DNA from 2 places in the Arthrobacter sp. UYCo732 genome. Region 1 is predicted to be linked to the other one. Evidence: riboswitches for the same ligand, from Rfam matches in the RefSeq annotation. Region 1 holds a riboswitch; the other holds the start of a gene.
The links. Region 1 has a riboswitch for cyclic di-AMP ahead of ABIB45_RS12660 (M23 family metallopeptidase). Riboswitches for the same ligand answer to the same signal wherever they lie in the genome.

Region 1 (7,095 bases):
GCCCCGAAGACGCCCAGGAAGCGGAGGATGAACAGCCTCCCACTGCCGAGGCTGACACGTCCGGGCCCGGAGACCAGGACGAAGTGCCTGGGGAACCCGTTCCCCAGGAAGACGAACCAGCACGCGAGGCTGACTAGGAAGTTGGTAATACGCAGGGTTGATCACCACGAGGGCCGGCCATGATGTCCACCTTCAAATCCCTGCACATCCTCAACTACCGGATCTGGTTTATCGGCGCTCTGGTCTCCAACATCGGAACCTGGATGCAGCGTACTGCCCAGGACTGGCTGGTCTTCGACCACCTCACTGATCACGACGCCGGCGCCATGGGCATCACCATGGCACTCCAGCTGGGGCCCCAGCTTTTCCTGGCCCCTGTAGCTGGCCTCGTGGCGGACCGGTACAGCCGCCGGCAGCTGCTGATCGTGACGCAGTCCGTGATGGCCCTCCTAAGCACCGGGCTGGGTGTCCTGGTGGTCCTCGGTGCCGGGCAGCTGTGGCATGTTTATGGCTTTGCGCTCTTGCTGGGCATGGTGTCCGCACTCGACGCGCCAGTCCGCCAGACCTTCGTATCGGAGCTTGTCCGGGACGACTACCTTCCCAACGCCGTCGCCCTGAACAGCGCCTCGTTCAACGTGGCCCGCATGATCGGGCCCGCGGTGGCCGGGATCCTGACGGTGGCGGTGGGGCCCGGGTGGGTGTTCCTGATCAATACCGCCACGTTCCTGGCCATGCTCCTGAGCCTGTGGAAGATCCCGACGGCGTCCTTACGGCAGCTTCCCCGGGCGGCTCCCGGAAAGGGCCGTATCCGCGAGGGCCTGCGCTACGTGCAGTTCCGGCCGGACATCGTGGTGGTCCTGGTGGCGGTCTTTATCGTGGGCACCCTAGGGCTGAACTTCGTCCTGTTCATCGCCGCCATGGTGGGCACGGAATTCGGGTTGGATGCGAGCGCCTTCGGGCTGATGAACTCGATCATGGCCATCGGGTCAGTGGCGGGTGCACTCTTGTCCGCCGGCCGGGGCAAGCCCAGGCTGCGGATGATCTTCGGCGCCGCCGCCGCCTTTGGGGTGACCTCCGGCCTCGCGGCGCTGGCCCCGGACTACTTCTGGTTCGGCGTAGCGCTGGTGCCGGTGGGGCTGTTCGCCATCACCATGATGACCAGCGCCAACGGCTACGTCCAGACCACTACCGATCCCGTTATGCGGGGCCGCGTCATGGCGTTGTACATGGCCATCTTTATGGGCGGAACACCAATAGGGGCGCCGCTGGTGGGGTGGGTGGCCAACGTCGCCGGGGCCCGATGGTCACTGGCCGTAGCCGCCGCCTCCGGGCTCACCGCCGCCCTGATTGGCATGGTGTGGATCATCCGCGCCCAGCGGCTTCGGCTGGCCTTCAACCGGCGGGCCCGCGGCCTGCGCTACTTCCGTGTCGTGTCCCAGTTGGGGGACAACGCAAACGGCGCCGCCCCGGAAGAAGACCCGGGCGACGCCGTAGGATCCTGACGCCCCGCAGTACTGCAGCAGGCGGGGCGCGTGGACGTTACTTGCGCAGTTCGCCCACCACGTAGTCGATGCTCGCCAGCAGGGCGGAGACGTCATCGGGCTCAATGGCAACAAAGGTGGCGATCCGGAGTTGGTTGCGGCCCAGCTTGCGGTACGGTTCGGTGTCCACCACGCCGTTGGCGCGCAGCACCTTGGCGATCGCCGCGGCATCGATGGAGTCATCGAAGTCGATGGTGGCGATGACGTTGGAACGGTCCTCGGCCTTGGCTACAAACGGGGCGGCGTATTCGGACGCTTCGGCCCAGGCGTAGATCCGGCCCGCAGAGTCGGCTGTCCGCGTGCTGGCGAAGTCCAGTCCGCCGTTGGCGTTCAACCACTGCACCTGCGCGTCCAGCGTCACCAGCGTCGAGAGGGAGGGCGTGTTGTAGGTCTGGTTCAGCTTGGAGTTATCGATGGCCGTCTGCAGGTCCAGGAAGTCCGGGATCCAGCGGTCGCTGGCCTTGATCCGCGCGGCGCGTTCCAGCGCGGCGGGGGAGAACAGCCCAAGCCACAGGCCGCCGTCGGACGCGAAGTTCTTCTGCGGGGCGAAGTAGTAGACGTCCGATTCGGCAACATCCACATCCAGGCCGCCAGCCGCGGAGGTGGCGTCCACCAGCATCAGGGCGCCGGCGTCGGCGCCTGCAACGCGCTTGACGGGAGCTGCCACGCCGGTGGACGTTTCGTTCTGTGGCCAAGCGTAAACGTCAACGCCACCCTCGGCCTGTGACACCGGGCGGGTGCCGGGCTCGGACTTGATAATGGAGGACCCGTCCAGGAACGGGGCCTTGTTGGTGGCCGAGGCGAACTTGGAACCGAACTCGCCGAACGACAGGTGCTGGGCCTTCTTCTCCACCAGGCCAAAGGCTGCCACATCCCAGAAAGCAGTGGAGCCGCCGACGCCCAGGACAACCTCATAGCCCTCGGGAGCGCGGAAGAACTGGCTGAGGCCCTCGCGGACGGAACCCACGAGGTCTTTGACGGGCGCCTGGCGGTGCGAGGTGCCAAGGATGGTCCGTGAGGCTGCAGAGAGCGCCTCAAGCTGCTCCGGCCTGACCTTGGAGGGTCCCGCGCCGAAGCGTCCGTCCTTGGGCAGCAGATCGGCAGGAATAGTGATGCTGGTTTCGCTCACAAGGGCTCCAAATTCGGCGGGGACGGGGTTGGCGTCCGGGACAGTGGGGTGGCCGGCAGTCAGCAGCGACTGTAACGAGGGCCGCTTTTATTCTGCCTGAAACAGTAGATCGGGCGGGAACCGGCAGCGTCATAGTTCAGTCAACGAGACGATCGGGGGCCGCCCGGCGATTATCCGGACAAACTCAAAATAGGCTAAGCTTTTCACCGGACCTCGCCTCGACTGGGACACGATACGGTGGGACAACGCTAGGTACTGCGCTCGAGGAGCTGAGCTGGATGACGGATCTGATCGATACCACGGAGATGTATCTTCGAACCATTTTGGAGCTTGAAGAAGAGAACATCGTTGCACTTCGCGCCCGCATCGCCGAGCGGCTGCGGCACTCCGGACCCACGGTGTCCCAAACCATCGGCCGGATGGAGCGCGACGGCCTGGTAGTGGTCTCCGGGGACCGTCACCTGGAACTCACCGGGACCGGGCGCAAGCGCGCCACGGAGGTCATGCGCAAACACCGGCTCGCTGAACGCCTCCTGGCTGACGTTATTGGCCTGGACTGGGCCTACGTCCATGAGGAAGCCTGCCGCTGGGAGCACGTGATGAGCGAGCGGGTTGAGCGGCGCATCTACGAACTGCTGGACCACCCCACCGAATCGCCCTACGGCAATCCCATCCCCGGGCTGGCCGCGTTGGGTGGAAAGCCCTCGGTCCCTGAAGACGGTGTTATTAATCTCGTTGCGGCCATGCTCGCATACGGCCCGACGTCGAACGTGACGGTCAGCCGGCTGGCTGAACCTATCCAGGTGGAGCCGGAGTTGCTGGTACAGCTGGATGAAGGTGGGATCCGGCCTGGCGCCTCGGTCTTACTGGAGCGTGTAGGGGAGTACATCTCCGTCCGGGTTCCCGGGATTGAGGGTGCTCTCGAGTTGCCTCCCGAAGTGGCAGCCCACGTTTTCGTTGCGATCCGCTGAGGAGCCTGAGTCAGCGCCGGGTTGCCGCCGGGGTGAAGTTGCGGCGAGGCTGACCGCCGGGAGAGGCGCCGTTGCTGGCCTGCGAAAAGAGCGGGTAAAGGCTTGATTCGGGATGTCCAGTAGCGCATCAGTGGCCATTCCGCAAAAGATAACGGAATTGTTACTGGGTATCTTGATCGCATATAGTTAACCCAAGCGTCGATACAAAAACGTTACCTGATCCGGAGCCGAGCTCTGCCAGCGGATCAGGTGCACGAGTCACCAACTGGCAGAGGCGGGGGAACCACAACCGGCAGTCGCAAGACGCCTTGGGGTGAAGTCCGTCAGCAGCAAGCCTCTTCCAGCGAAGGATCCTCACCGGATATCTCTGCGCCAAGTGCTTGTTACGGCGGACCGGGTCTTTGCACTCTCTGACCCGAATCCGACAGCTAACTTCGCAGGCTATCCAGAGAGGAACATTCTTGACCACGCAATACTCCAGGGGCCGCCGGCGTGCGGCAGGCCCCGCTCCGGCGCCGCGGGCGGCCGAGGGTTTCTCTGCGGAGAGGCCCCGCGATCCGCAGCGCGAAGCGCGCCGTAACCGCCGGGGGGCATTCCGGCAGATCACCGATTTCGCCGCCGCCAGCGGCATCGGCCAGAAGGCCGGCATTGCGCTTGCGGCCACTGGCCTGGTCCTTACCGTGACGGTTCCGGTAGCGGGCCCGTCGATGGCAGATCAGCAGCCTGGCCAGTCCGTCGCTGCGGTGTCCGGGCTCCCGCAGCCCGAGGTTTCCGCGGAAGCAGCCGCCAAGATCGATTTCAGTCGCTCCGCCGTTGTTACGCAGGGCGATCCCGACGGCAAGCTGAAGCAGCTGTTGAGCGCACAATCGGCTGGATCCATTACCCCCGCGTCCTCCGCCGGCAGCCTGGGCGCACCGCTTGCCCAGCTGATCACCGCCTCTCCGTTCGGATTCCGGATCAGCCCCATTACCGGCGGTTCCGGTGACTTCCACCGCGGCCAGGACTATGTGGCCCAGTGCGGCACTTCCGTGTTGGCTGCTGCCAGCGGCACCGTGACGTTCGTCGGCTGGCACCAGTACGGCGGCGGTAACCGGGTTGTGGTGGACCATGGCAATGGCCTGGAAACCACGTACAACCACCTGTCCTCCGCTACCGTCAAGGTAGGACAGAAAGTGACCCGCGGCGAGGTTGTTGCCCTCAGTGGCACCACGGGCGCCTCCACCGGCTGCCACCTCCACTTCGAGGTACAGGTCAACGGCGAAGTTGTTGACCCCACAGGCTGGCTCTGAGCATTAAATGATGGTCAACTCTCAGATCACAGTGACAAGCCGTGACCTGAATGTGACATTGTCCTTGAACTCCTGTACCGTCTAAAGCGCGTCAACTTTTCCGAAGTTGACGTTCTTGAGTGGATTGCCTAGCTCTGCCACCGCTCAAGGTCCGTTCGCATTACATCGTCTGGCAGGGGCGGGGGAACCAATTTTGGTCTTCGATTTTGAAGGCCTTGGGGTTAAGTCGCAAAGCTTCCCAGGAAGCAGCGCGGCCGGGTGAACTCCCATCCGAATCCGACAGCTCACCTCGCAGGCATTGGGAGAGGCTACCTTCGTGTCTTCACGTCATAATTCTGCGCGTCACCGCGCGCAAACGGTTCGCACCAACCCCTTGGGCTCCGTGTCCAAGGCCGTTAGTGCAAATGCCGGGACCGTAGGTCGCCAGGCTGCTGTCATCGCAGCTGCGTCGGGTCTCATCCTGACCTTGGGGCTTCCGGCCAACGCCGCGGACACCACCGCTGGTGTGTCCGCGTCCACCGAGTCCGGTTCCGCGCAGACTGCACTAGCCGTAACTGCCGCACCCACGGCCACTGTTTCCTTCGAGCGCCCCGTGGTCAAAACCACTGCAGCTCCGAGGATTGAGCGGGTCCGGGCGCAGTCCACGGCTACGGAAACAGCAGCAACGGCAACGGAAGCTGCGGGTGCTGTCAAGAGCAAGCTCGCGGACACCGTTTCCTCCGCCGCGGCTTCGGGTCTGGCAGCAATTGCGTACACCGGCATCGGTCACCCCTACCTCTGGGGTGGCACCACTCCCAATGGCTGGGACTGCTCCGGCTTCACCCAGTGGGTCTACGCCCAGGCCGGCATTAGCATCCCCCGCACGAATGCCTGGACGGCCATGCGGCCTACCGCAACCCCTACTCCCGGCGACCTCGTTATGCAGAACGGTGGAGCCCACGTTGGCATCTACGTCGGCAACGGCATGATGATCAGTGCGCTGAACCCGTCGCAGGGCACCCTGCTGCACGCGGCTGCAGCCACCGGCACGTCCTCGTTCTTCACCCCGGCGCTGTAACCCCCGCAGCCCTGGGCTGCAACCGTTTCTTCACTGGAACTCTTCATCACATCCCCGTTCGGGGCGTGCCGGCGTACCCCCAAGATGCCGGCGCGTCCAACGCCGTTGGGCTGCCCACGCGGTCCTTAGGAACACGAAAGAGAGAAATTAAATGACTACACGTGCAACTGTTGCACGCCACCGCGCCGAGGTCACCAAGACCAACTCGCTGGCTGTCATTGCCAAGGCTGTCGGCGACAACGCCGGCGGCATGGGCCGCCAGGCCGCGGTTATCGCTGCAGCCTCCGGCCTGGTCCTGACCAGTGGTATCGCGGCGAACGCGGCAGAGACCAACGTTCAGCGCGAAGCAGTCTCCACCGCCAACCTTGAGGTTGGGGTCTCCGCGCCGGCCATCATTTCGGCCTCTTCCACCATCGCCATCTCCTACGAGAAGCCTGCTGTGACCACCACACCGGCTCCCGTTAAGGTGGCGGAGCCCGTTGTTGAGGCTCCGGCCGCTCCGGTTGCCAAGCCCGCAGCCACTATCAAGGTGGCGGCGTCCACTCCGTCCGCGCACGCCGCTCCGGTGGCTGCCAGCGGCAAGGGCCAGGCCATCCTGTCCGCAGCCTACGCACAGCTGGGTGTGAGCCAGGACTGCACCATGCTGGTGACCAACTCGCTCGCCGCAGTGGGCATCAACTTCCACGACTGGCCCGCTGGCTACCTCTCCCTGGGCCGCACCGTGAGTGCAGCCGAAGCCCAGCCCGGCGACCTGATCTACTACGCAGACGGCGGAGCCGGCATGGCCCACATCGCGGTCTACGCCGGCAACGGCCAGGCTGTGCACGGCGGCTACAACGGCAACCAGACCGTTGTATTCAGCGCCAACGTTGGTTCGGGACCGGTCTTCATCCGCGTGTCCTAGTAGTTGATTGAGCTTTCAAAGGACCTCCGCCTGATGGCGGGGGTCCCTTTGCTTGCTCCTGCCGTTCCACCCCGGACTGGACGCCCGGCGGGCCCGACACGTAGCGCCACGGAACGGGTAATTAGTTGATACCGGCATTTTCTGTTTACTCTTGTGGTGTCGATCCATAGCCCGGATATGCCGGGGGCAGCCGGCCCTCGTGCC
Region 2 (7,095 bases), on a different contig from region 1:
GAGCGAGCCGTTCTCAAGCAGGCCAAGGTGCAGCAGCTCAGTGCGGACGCTGATGGAGGGGATGGTCAGGGTGACCGGAGCGGATGCGGGCAGGACCGGGGGAAGCTGTTCGGTGGCAGCCGCTGGAGCTGCCGCCGGGGCCGCCGGGATTGCTGCGGGCAGGGGAGGCTGGGCGGTGGGGCCTGCTGCGGATGGCGCCGCAGGTGCGGTAACTGAGGCGGAAGGCCCGGCGGAGGCAGAAGGCGGGGAGCCGGCGTCGGGCGTTCCGGTGCCGCAGCCGGCCAGGGCCATGGCGAGCAGAAGCCCGGCGGCCGTGGAGGCCCCGAGACCTCCACGGCGGACGGGCTTCATGTTTAGCACAGTGGTAGTCCAGTCAGCTCAGGTTCAGGCTGCTGATCCGGTGTTGCGGCGGCGCACGGCGTAGGCTCCGCCGGCGAGTGCGACGAGGGCCAGGCCGCCACCGAGGGCGAGGGCGCCGGTGTCGGTGCCGGTTTCCTGGGGGATGCCGGTGTTAGCGCCGCCTGCAGGCATTTTCATCTGCCCGGCCTTCAAGGTTCCGCACAGGGCGGGGGACGTTGCGGCGAGCGGAAGGGTCGGTGCCAGGTCTGACTTGGCCGCCTGGCCCGCCGCGCTGAGCGTTGCGGGATCAAGTCCGTGGACGACCACTACAGCGGTGCCTGCTTCGAGGGCTGCTTTGGTCTCGGCGTTCAGTTCGAACGTGCGGTCAACAGTGTAGGCGGCGCCCTGCCCGCCGACCTTGAGGTCAAGGCCTGCTGCCGGGCTGGTGTCGCCGCTGGTCGAGAGGGTGGTGACGATGCCGCCGTATGACGGGGCACCTTCGGTGGTGGAGATGACCTTATCGCCGTCCTTGTCGGCCGAAGCGTCCGGGCAGGCGCCCTTGGCTCCGCCGTGGATGTGCTGGACGTGGGGGTAGGGGGCGTTCATGAAGGTCGCGGGCATACCCGAAACGTTCAGGACGACGTGGGCCTGGTTGCCTTTGACATCAACAGTGATGGTCCCCGACCCTGCACTGCCGTTAATCTGACCCAGCGTCGACTGATAGGACTGGTCTGCGGCCATCGCCGGGGAACCGGACAGGGCAAGTGCGCCCAAAGCGAGAGTAGGTACTGCCATAAAACGGAGTGTCTTATTCATGTGAATTATCTCCTCATACACGCGCGTGTGATGTTGGCGCCCCAAAGAAGGGACACAAGCACTTCGAAGCAGACCAAACCAAGGATGGGTAGGGATGTGTCCCCAACCACAAAAATATGAGCGTGATGCCGTACCTGCCCGGCCAAAGCATTGACGAGCCGATGATTCCGGTCCGCTTCACGCCCGTTCCCGGGCTGTCAGGCCGCGGAAGGGTGCTGGCCCCGGGGCTGTATCCACGGTCCGCGGCGGGTTTTACGCAGCAGCAGCCCGTAACCTGTCAGAGCCAGCCCACCGGCGATGGCTTCGGCGACGGCGGTGATGACCTTGGCGGCGTACCAGACGGGTTCGTACATTGCCGGCAGCGGCCCAATAGCGGGGACCTGGACGTAGCGGTAAAGGATGACAGCGGCCAGGGACGACAAGGCCACTGCCGCGGCAGCAGCGAAAGCGGTACGTGTCTTTTTCAGCAGGATAAACACTGCCGCCAAGATGGCGGCGCCCGCTTGGAGCAGAAACAGCGTGCCCTGGCCGATGCCCCCTGGTGCGGCCTGCTGGTAACCGGGAGCAAGCTGAACATGGATCAGGGCGCTGACCCCCAGGGATGCTGCCACGCAGATCCGGACCACCCGCAGGGGACCATGACCGGCTACGGGGACGTGTACGCGATTCACTTCACGACCAGCGTCCCGCTCATCTGCGGATGGAACCTGCAGATGATCCCGTATGTCCCGGCCTCACGCGGAGCTTCAAAAATGACTGTGCCGCCGGCAGGGACGTCGATGTCAAAGCCGCCTTTCTCCTTGGCCGTCAGTGTATGCGGGGCGCTGTCCGAGTTGGTCACCGTCACCATCGCCCCGGGCTTTACGGACGCCGGAACCTCATAGGCGAAGTCCTTGATCGTAATGATGGCCTGGCCAGCCGCTGCCGAACCACCCACAGATGGAGACGAAGCCGTGGTGGCCGTTGACGGGCCTGTGGACATCCCGCCCTGCGCGCCGCACCCGGTGACGCCGGCCAGAGACAGGACCGCCGCAACGGCCAAAACACGGTTGATCGTTTTCATGACAAACCCCTTCACGAAGGGATGCCCTCCACGCAGCCGGACGGCGCGCCCATCAGGAAACTACCCCTACACAGCATTCGTCACCCCCGCCTCCAGGGACTGCCCATCCGGGCACTGCCTCTTGTTTAAGGCCGCCCTTGTTTGCGTGCCTGCGCGAACCTACGAAAAATGCCAAGGGTTGCCTTATCGGCTCCGGATGTCCGGGGAGTCAGCACCCAAGGTCGTGAAGGAGTATCCCTTTTTAGCAGGGCAGTGACCGCGGCCAAAACACCTGCTGCCGTGCCGGATCCGGGGTGGTTTCCGTGCGCGGGGATAAGGCCCCGGGCGAGGAAATATCGGCCGCGACGTCGTCCAGGAACCCCGTGCCTGAACGGAAGAACCGCGGGCGTTGCCCGGCGATTGCCGTGAGCAGGGCGTCGTTGGACGTGATTTCCTCCTATACCTCCGCGCTGCTGCGCGTTCCGGGGATCCCGTTCGCGGTCTTGCCGGTCACGCTCAGAGATGTATGGCGGGTTCCGTGGTTGGCCAGTTCAAAGAGCGGATTGGCGGCAAGGTCCCGTGCCCGGGACGGGTTGATGCGGATCCATCGTGCCCCGGATCCGAGCATCCACATCCCGATGGCCACTTTCCTGAACATGGTTGCCCCGGCAGCTGCTCTGGGGGCCGCCGAGCATGCCCTGGAAGAGTTCCGGAACCTGATGTTGGTCCGCAAGGTCAAACAGACTGTGGAGCGTCGCCAGGCTGATTCGCCGCTCGCCCAGGCCAGGTTCACCCAGGCCTACGGCCAGGTTGCCACCGCACGGCTGCACTGGGAAGAAGCGGTCCGCGTGGCGGCCGCCTCCTTCGGGGGCCAGCCCGTCGCCTTCACTGATGAGGAGCGCGCGCAGTACCGGCTCTCCCTCGGCCTCAGCGGCCAGGCATCGGCGGAGCAGTCCGCCTCATCCTGACCGGCTCAGGCGGCAGCGTTCACCGCCTGGCGCACCCGCTCCAGCGGATCCAACGTGATGTCAACGTGCTGCTCAACCACGCCTCCCTGACCATGGACCCGATCCTGGAACAGTCCGGCCGCGGCCTGCTGGACCTTGGGTTTATCATTCCCGCCGAGCAGTTCTAGGGCGGACACAGGCAACGCACACAAAAGAACGGAACCCGGCACCTGCCGGGCTCCTTTTCTTTTCGTCGGCCTACTGGAAGTCGGCCAGCCAGGGATCCGGCCCGAAGACTTCATACTTTATGTACTTGGCGGGCACGCTTTTGGCGGTGAGGGCACTCCGTACAGAGTGCAGGAACGGCAGCTGGCCGCAGAGGTAGTGCCGGCCCTCCGCGATGCCCTGGACGCCACCACGGTGACGCATCACCGTCTACCCCGGCGTGGACCATGCCTCCCACAATGACACTGGGGAACGCTATAACGAGACCCAGGCGACGGCTGAGGGGAATGACACGCTGTCCTGGTTCGGGCAGCACGTCTGAGGACGCAACAGCGGCCGACGGCGGCTGGCGGCTGTGTGCCGACCGCCGCCGTCCAACGGCCTGGGGTCACGCTACGCGGACGAAGGAAGCGCCATGGAGCCAGCTGATGGAGTGGACCTCGGTCTTGAAGCCGTCCACGCCGCCACTGACAACCTGGCCGTTGCCGGCAAAGACGCCGACGTGTCCGGCGGTGATCACCAGATCACCAGGGGCTGGCGTCCCAACAACGCTTCCGTACTGGAAGAACTGGCCGGGTGCCAGGTCTCCCACACTCTTGCCGACGGAGCGCAGCGCCTTTTCCACCATGGCGGTGCAGTCCTGATGGACTCCCAGCTGAGAGTACGCGGACGCCAGGATTGCCGAGCCGGCCGAGCCGGATGGGGCCTGGACCGGAGCCGAGGTTGCCGCCGGCTTGATGCCGGTGTTGGCGGGAGCGGCCGGGGCGGCGGCGGTTTTGGCTGCCGGAGCCAGTGCTACTGCCTGCGCCACTGCCGGAGCTGCCTGCCCGGCGGCGGGGATCTGGATCTGGTCACCCGGGTAGATGACCGAAGTCAGGGACAGACCGTTCGCGGCCAGAACGTTGTTGAGGTCCACGCCGTAGGTAGCGGAAATCTGGCCCAGGGTGTCGCCGGAGACGACTGTGTGGGCGTTGGCCGGGGCCGGTGCAGGGGCTGGAGCCACGGCTGCTGCCGGTGCACTCGTTTGACTCTGAACGTTGGCCGTGCCGGAGCTGTCAGGTTCGTGGACGCTGGCCTGGGCCGGAGCGCTGAAGCCGAAAAACAGGCCGGAAGCAGCAGCGACCACAAGGGCCGGCCGTCCGATCGCCAGGGCACGGGACGCGGTGGTGGTGGCTGCACGATGGCGTGCGGCAGTGTACTTCTTGGACATGGTTGATTGCCTCTCCCATGCCTGCGGGGTGAGCTGTCGGGTTCGGGTCGGAGACACCCGGCCGGACGCCGCCGTGCAGGACGGGACGTATCGACTTAACCCCAAGGCTTCAGATGAAGCCGTGGAAACGTGGTTCCCCCGTCCCTGCCAGTTGAATTGCGCTGGGGTCCCGGGTCAGTGGCAGGGCTCGGCATACTGACGGGAATGTCCTGGCTTTGAACCGGGGCACTCAACGACCATAACGTCAGATTTTCCCCAATGTCACATTCCGGTAACGGAATGTACGGCCAAAAGACACCTTTATCTGCAGGCGGATCCATGCCGGAACGTCGACAACATCGCAGGTCAGCGCACATAAACCGTATATGCCCGGTTGGCTCACTAAACGGGCCCCGGATTGCCCAAAATTAGTTGGTTCACGGCCTGCGACTGACATTGGAACGAGCAGGACGTACCGACGGGAGGGGCAACGGGGATCTCTGCTGGATATCAATGCTTGGCCGGGAGTACGGGCAAGGGTGCGTTGCCCGGTAAGCTCACGAACTATGTCCCCGTTTGTTCAGAATATGCGGCTTCCCGGCCTCGCCGGAGGGAGTGGCTGTGGCCGTCCCCCTAACCTCCGCTGCACAATACGCTGTGGCCGAGGCCTCCCTGCAGGCGGCCAGTTCCCGGGTTGATGCACTGGCCGCCCCGTTGGCCCGGGCACAGGAGAAATCAGGCCGCCACGAGAAGGACGTCGGGCCCTCGCAGCCCAGTCGTACAAGACCGGCGGCACCAACATCGGTTTCTTTGTGGCCCTCGACGCACTACAGACCAACAACATCCACGGGCTAAACGTGGTGCAGATCGTCAGCGCCAAGACGGCGTCCCTGGTCCACAAATCGGCCGAGGCAGACAAGGCCGCCGAAGCGCTCGCCCAGCAGGAGCCTGCCGCCAAAGCCGAGCGCGAACGCCTCGCCGGCGAAGCTAGCACCAAGCTCTCCACGGCCCAGACGGCGCAGCAGGCAATGTCGCAGCAGGTCGCAGAGCAACAGGAGCACAGTACCGAACTCACCGCCCAGCCCGCCTCGCTCAGGGGAACAACAGGGGCAGTGGAAGGTGAATTCCGGCAAGGTCAGGCCCGGCTGGCCGCGAACGGCTGGGCCCAGGACCAATTCCAGTGCCTGGCGCAGCTCTGGACGAAGGAATCCAACTGGCTGACCACGGCCACCAACCCGTACTCAGGGCTTACGGCATCGCGCAGGCGCTGCCGGCCAGCAAGTACGCGAGCGCTGGCAGCGACTGGCTCGCCAGTTACCGAACCCAGGTTAAATGGGGAATGGCTTACATTGCAGACCGTTACGGGTCACTGTGCGCCGCCTGGAACCATTCCGTGATCAAGAACTGGTACTGAACCACGGTGGGTACCGGACCACAACGGTTACGTAACAACAACAGGTGTTCAACCTGACCGGGGGCCGGTGCCAGGCAGAGCCTCCCGCCGGTTTGGCAAATACCGCGGACCGGACGGGCGCTAGGCTTTTCCCATGGCTGATTTCGACCGGTTCCGGATCATGCTCGAGGACGAACGGGACCGAAAACTGGCATTGCTGCCGGCGCTCCGGGCGGATATCTCCTCAGCCAATGCCGCGCGCCAGGACTCCAACGCGGACGACGAACACGATCCTGAGGGCGCCACCATTGCCTTCGAGCTGTCCCAGGCCTCGGCGCTACTGGATCAGAGCAGCGCCGGACTGGCCCAGGTGGAAGCTGCCCTGCAGAGAATCTCCGACGGCACATATGGGGCGTGCGCTGTCTGTGGCCAGCAGATCGCCGAAGGCCGGCTGGAAGCCCGGCCGAGGACTCCGTACTGCATTGAACACGCCGCGGCCGGGCGCCAGGGGCTTTAGGTGACGCCAGTGAATCAAGCAGTCCAGGACGCCGCCGGGTTCATCGATACCACCGTGCAGAATGAAGGCACGTGGTACCGGGCCGAGGAAGTGGAGTCACGCGTTGGCAGGGCGTTGAGTTCGTACGGGGCATCCGTGGGAGCTGTGCGCGGCACCATCCGGGACGCCGGCAGGAAGTTCAAGGACCTTGGCCACGACGACGTGACCGCTTTGGCCTCGCAGCTGTGGGGCCGGCCGGGCCCTGGCCGGCGCCCGGTCTATGAGCGCCGGCTCGCCGCAGTGGTGCTGCTGCAGTCCCGGGTGGCGCTCCTGCGCCACTCCGACCTGACCCGGCTCGAGGGCTTTATCCGGTCCGCGCGCACTGCCGAGCTGGTGGACCCCCTGGTTGCCGACGTGGTGGTCGGCCTCCTGGCCGGGCTGGACGGTACCGAGCGCCAACGCGCCGGCGTGGTGATCGCACGCTGGCACCAGGACCCCGACGAGTGGATCCGCCACGCTGCGGCCATGACCGCAGAAATAACAGACCCGAGGAGACACACATGACGGACACCTACAACCTGGAACGCTTTGTTGCAGCCCAAGACGGCGGCGGGACCTACGGACAGGCACTGTCCGAGCTGCAGCTCG

Region 2: another riboswitch for cyclic di-AMP. It lies ahead of ABIB45_RS02385 (C40 family peptidase); the one in region 1 lies ahead of ABIB45_RS12660 (M23 family metallopeptidase).

The regions. Positions count from the first base shown of each region.
Region 1 is NZ_JBEPPJ010000008.1:104,768-111,862, reverse strand. It holds gene ABIB45_RS12680 (DUF3027 domain-containing protein) at 1-137, shown strand, start outside; gene ABIB45_RS12675 (MFS transporter) at 183-1,502, shown strand; gene serC (phosphoserine transaminase) at 1,540-2,670, opposite strand; gene ABIB45_RS12665 (iron-dependent transcriptional repressor DtxR) at 2,949-3,641, shown strand; cyclic di-AMP (ydaO/yuaA leader) riboswitch at 3,882-4,099, shown strand; gene ABIB45_RS12660 (M23 family metallopeptidase) at 4,103-4,930, shown strand; cyclic di-AMP (ydaO/yuaA leader) riboswitch at 5,070-5,242, shown strand; gene ABIB45_RS12655 (C40 family peptidase) at 5,313-5,987, shown strand; gene ABIB45_RS12650 (NlpC/P60 family protein) at 6,139-6,891, shown strand.
Region 2 is NZ_JBEPPJ010000001.1:493,490-500,584, forward strand. It holds gene ABIB45_RS02345 (sortase domain-containing protein) at 1-351, opposite strand, end outside; gene ABIB45_RS02350 (hypothetical protein) at 385-1,155, opposite strand; gene ABIB45_RS02355 (hypothetical protein) at 1,353-1,826, opposite strand; gene ABIB45_RS02360 (cupredoxin domain-containing protein) at 1,823-2,218, opposite strand; gene ABIB45_RS02365 (polysaccharide deacetylase family protein) at 2,655-2,843, opposite strand; gene ABIB45_RS02370 (hypothetical protein) at 2,836-3,165, shown strand; gene ABIB45_RS02375 (hypothetical protein) at 3,403-3,573, opposite strand; gene ABIB45_RS02380 (hypothetical protein) at 3,590-3,691, shown strand; gene ABIB45_RS02385 (C40 family peptidase) at 3,758-4,579, opposite strand; cyclic di-AMP (ydaO/yuaA leader) riboswitch at 4,583-4,752, opposite strand; gene ABIB45_RS22540 (hypothetical protein) at 5,410-5,733, opposite strand; gene ABIB45_RS22545 (aggregation-promoting factor C-terminal-like domain-containing protein) at 5,739-5,972, shown strand; gene ABIB45_RS02395 (TraR/DksA family transcriptional regulator) at 6,106-6,468, shown strand; gene ABIB45_RS02400 (DNA alkylation repair protein) at 6,469-7,011, shown strand; gene ABIB45_RS02405 (DUF1810 family protein) at 7,008-7,095, shown strand, end outside.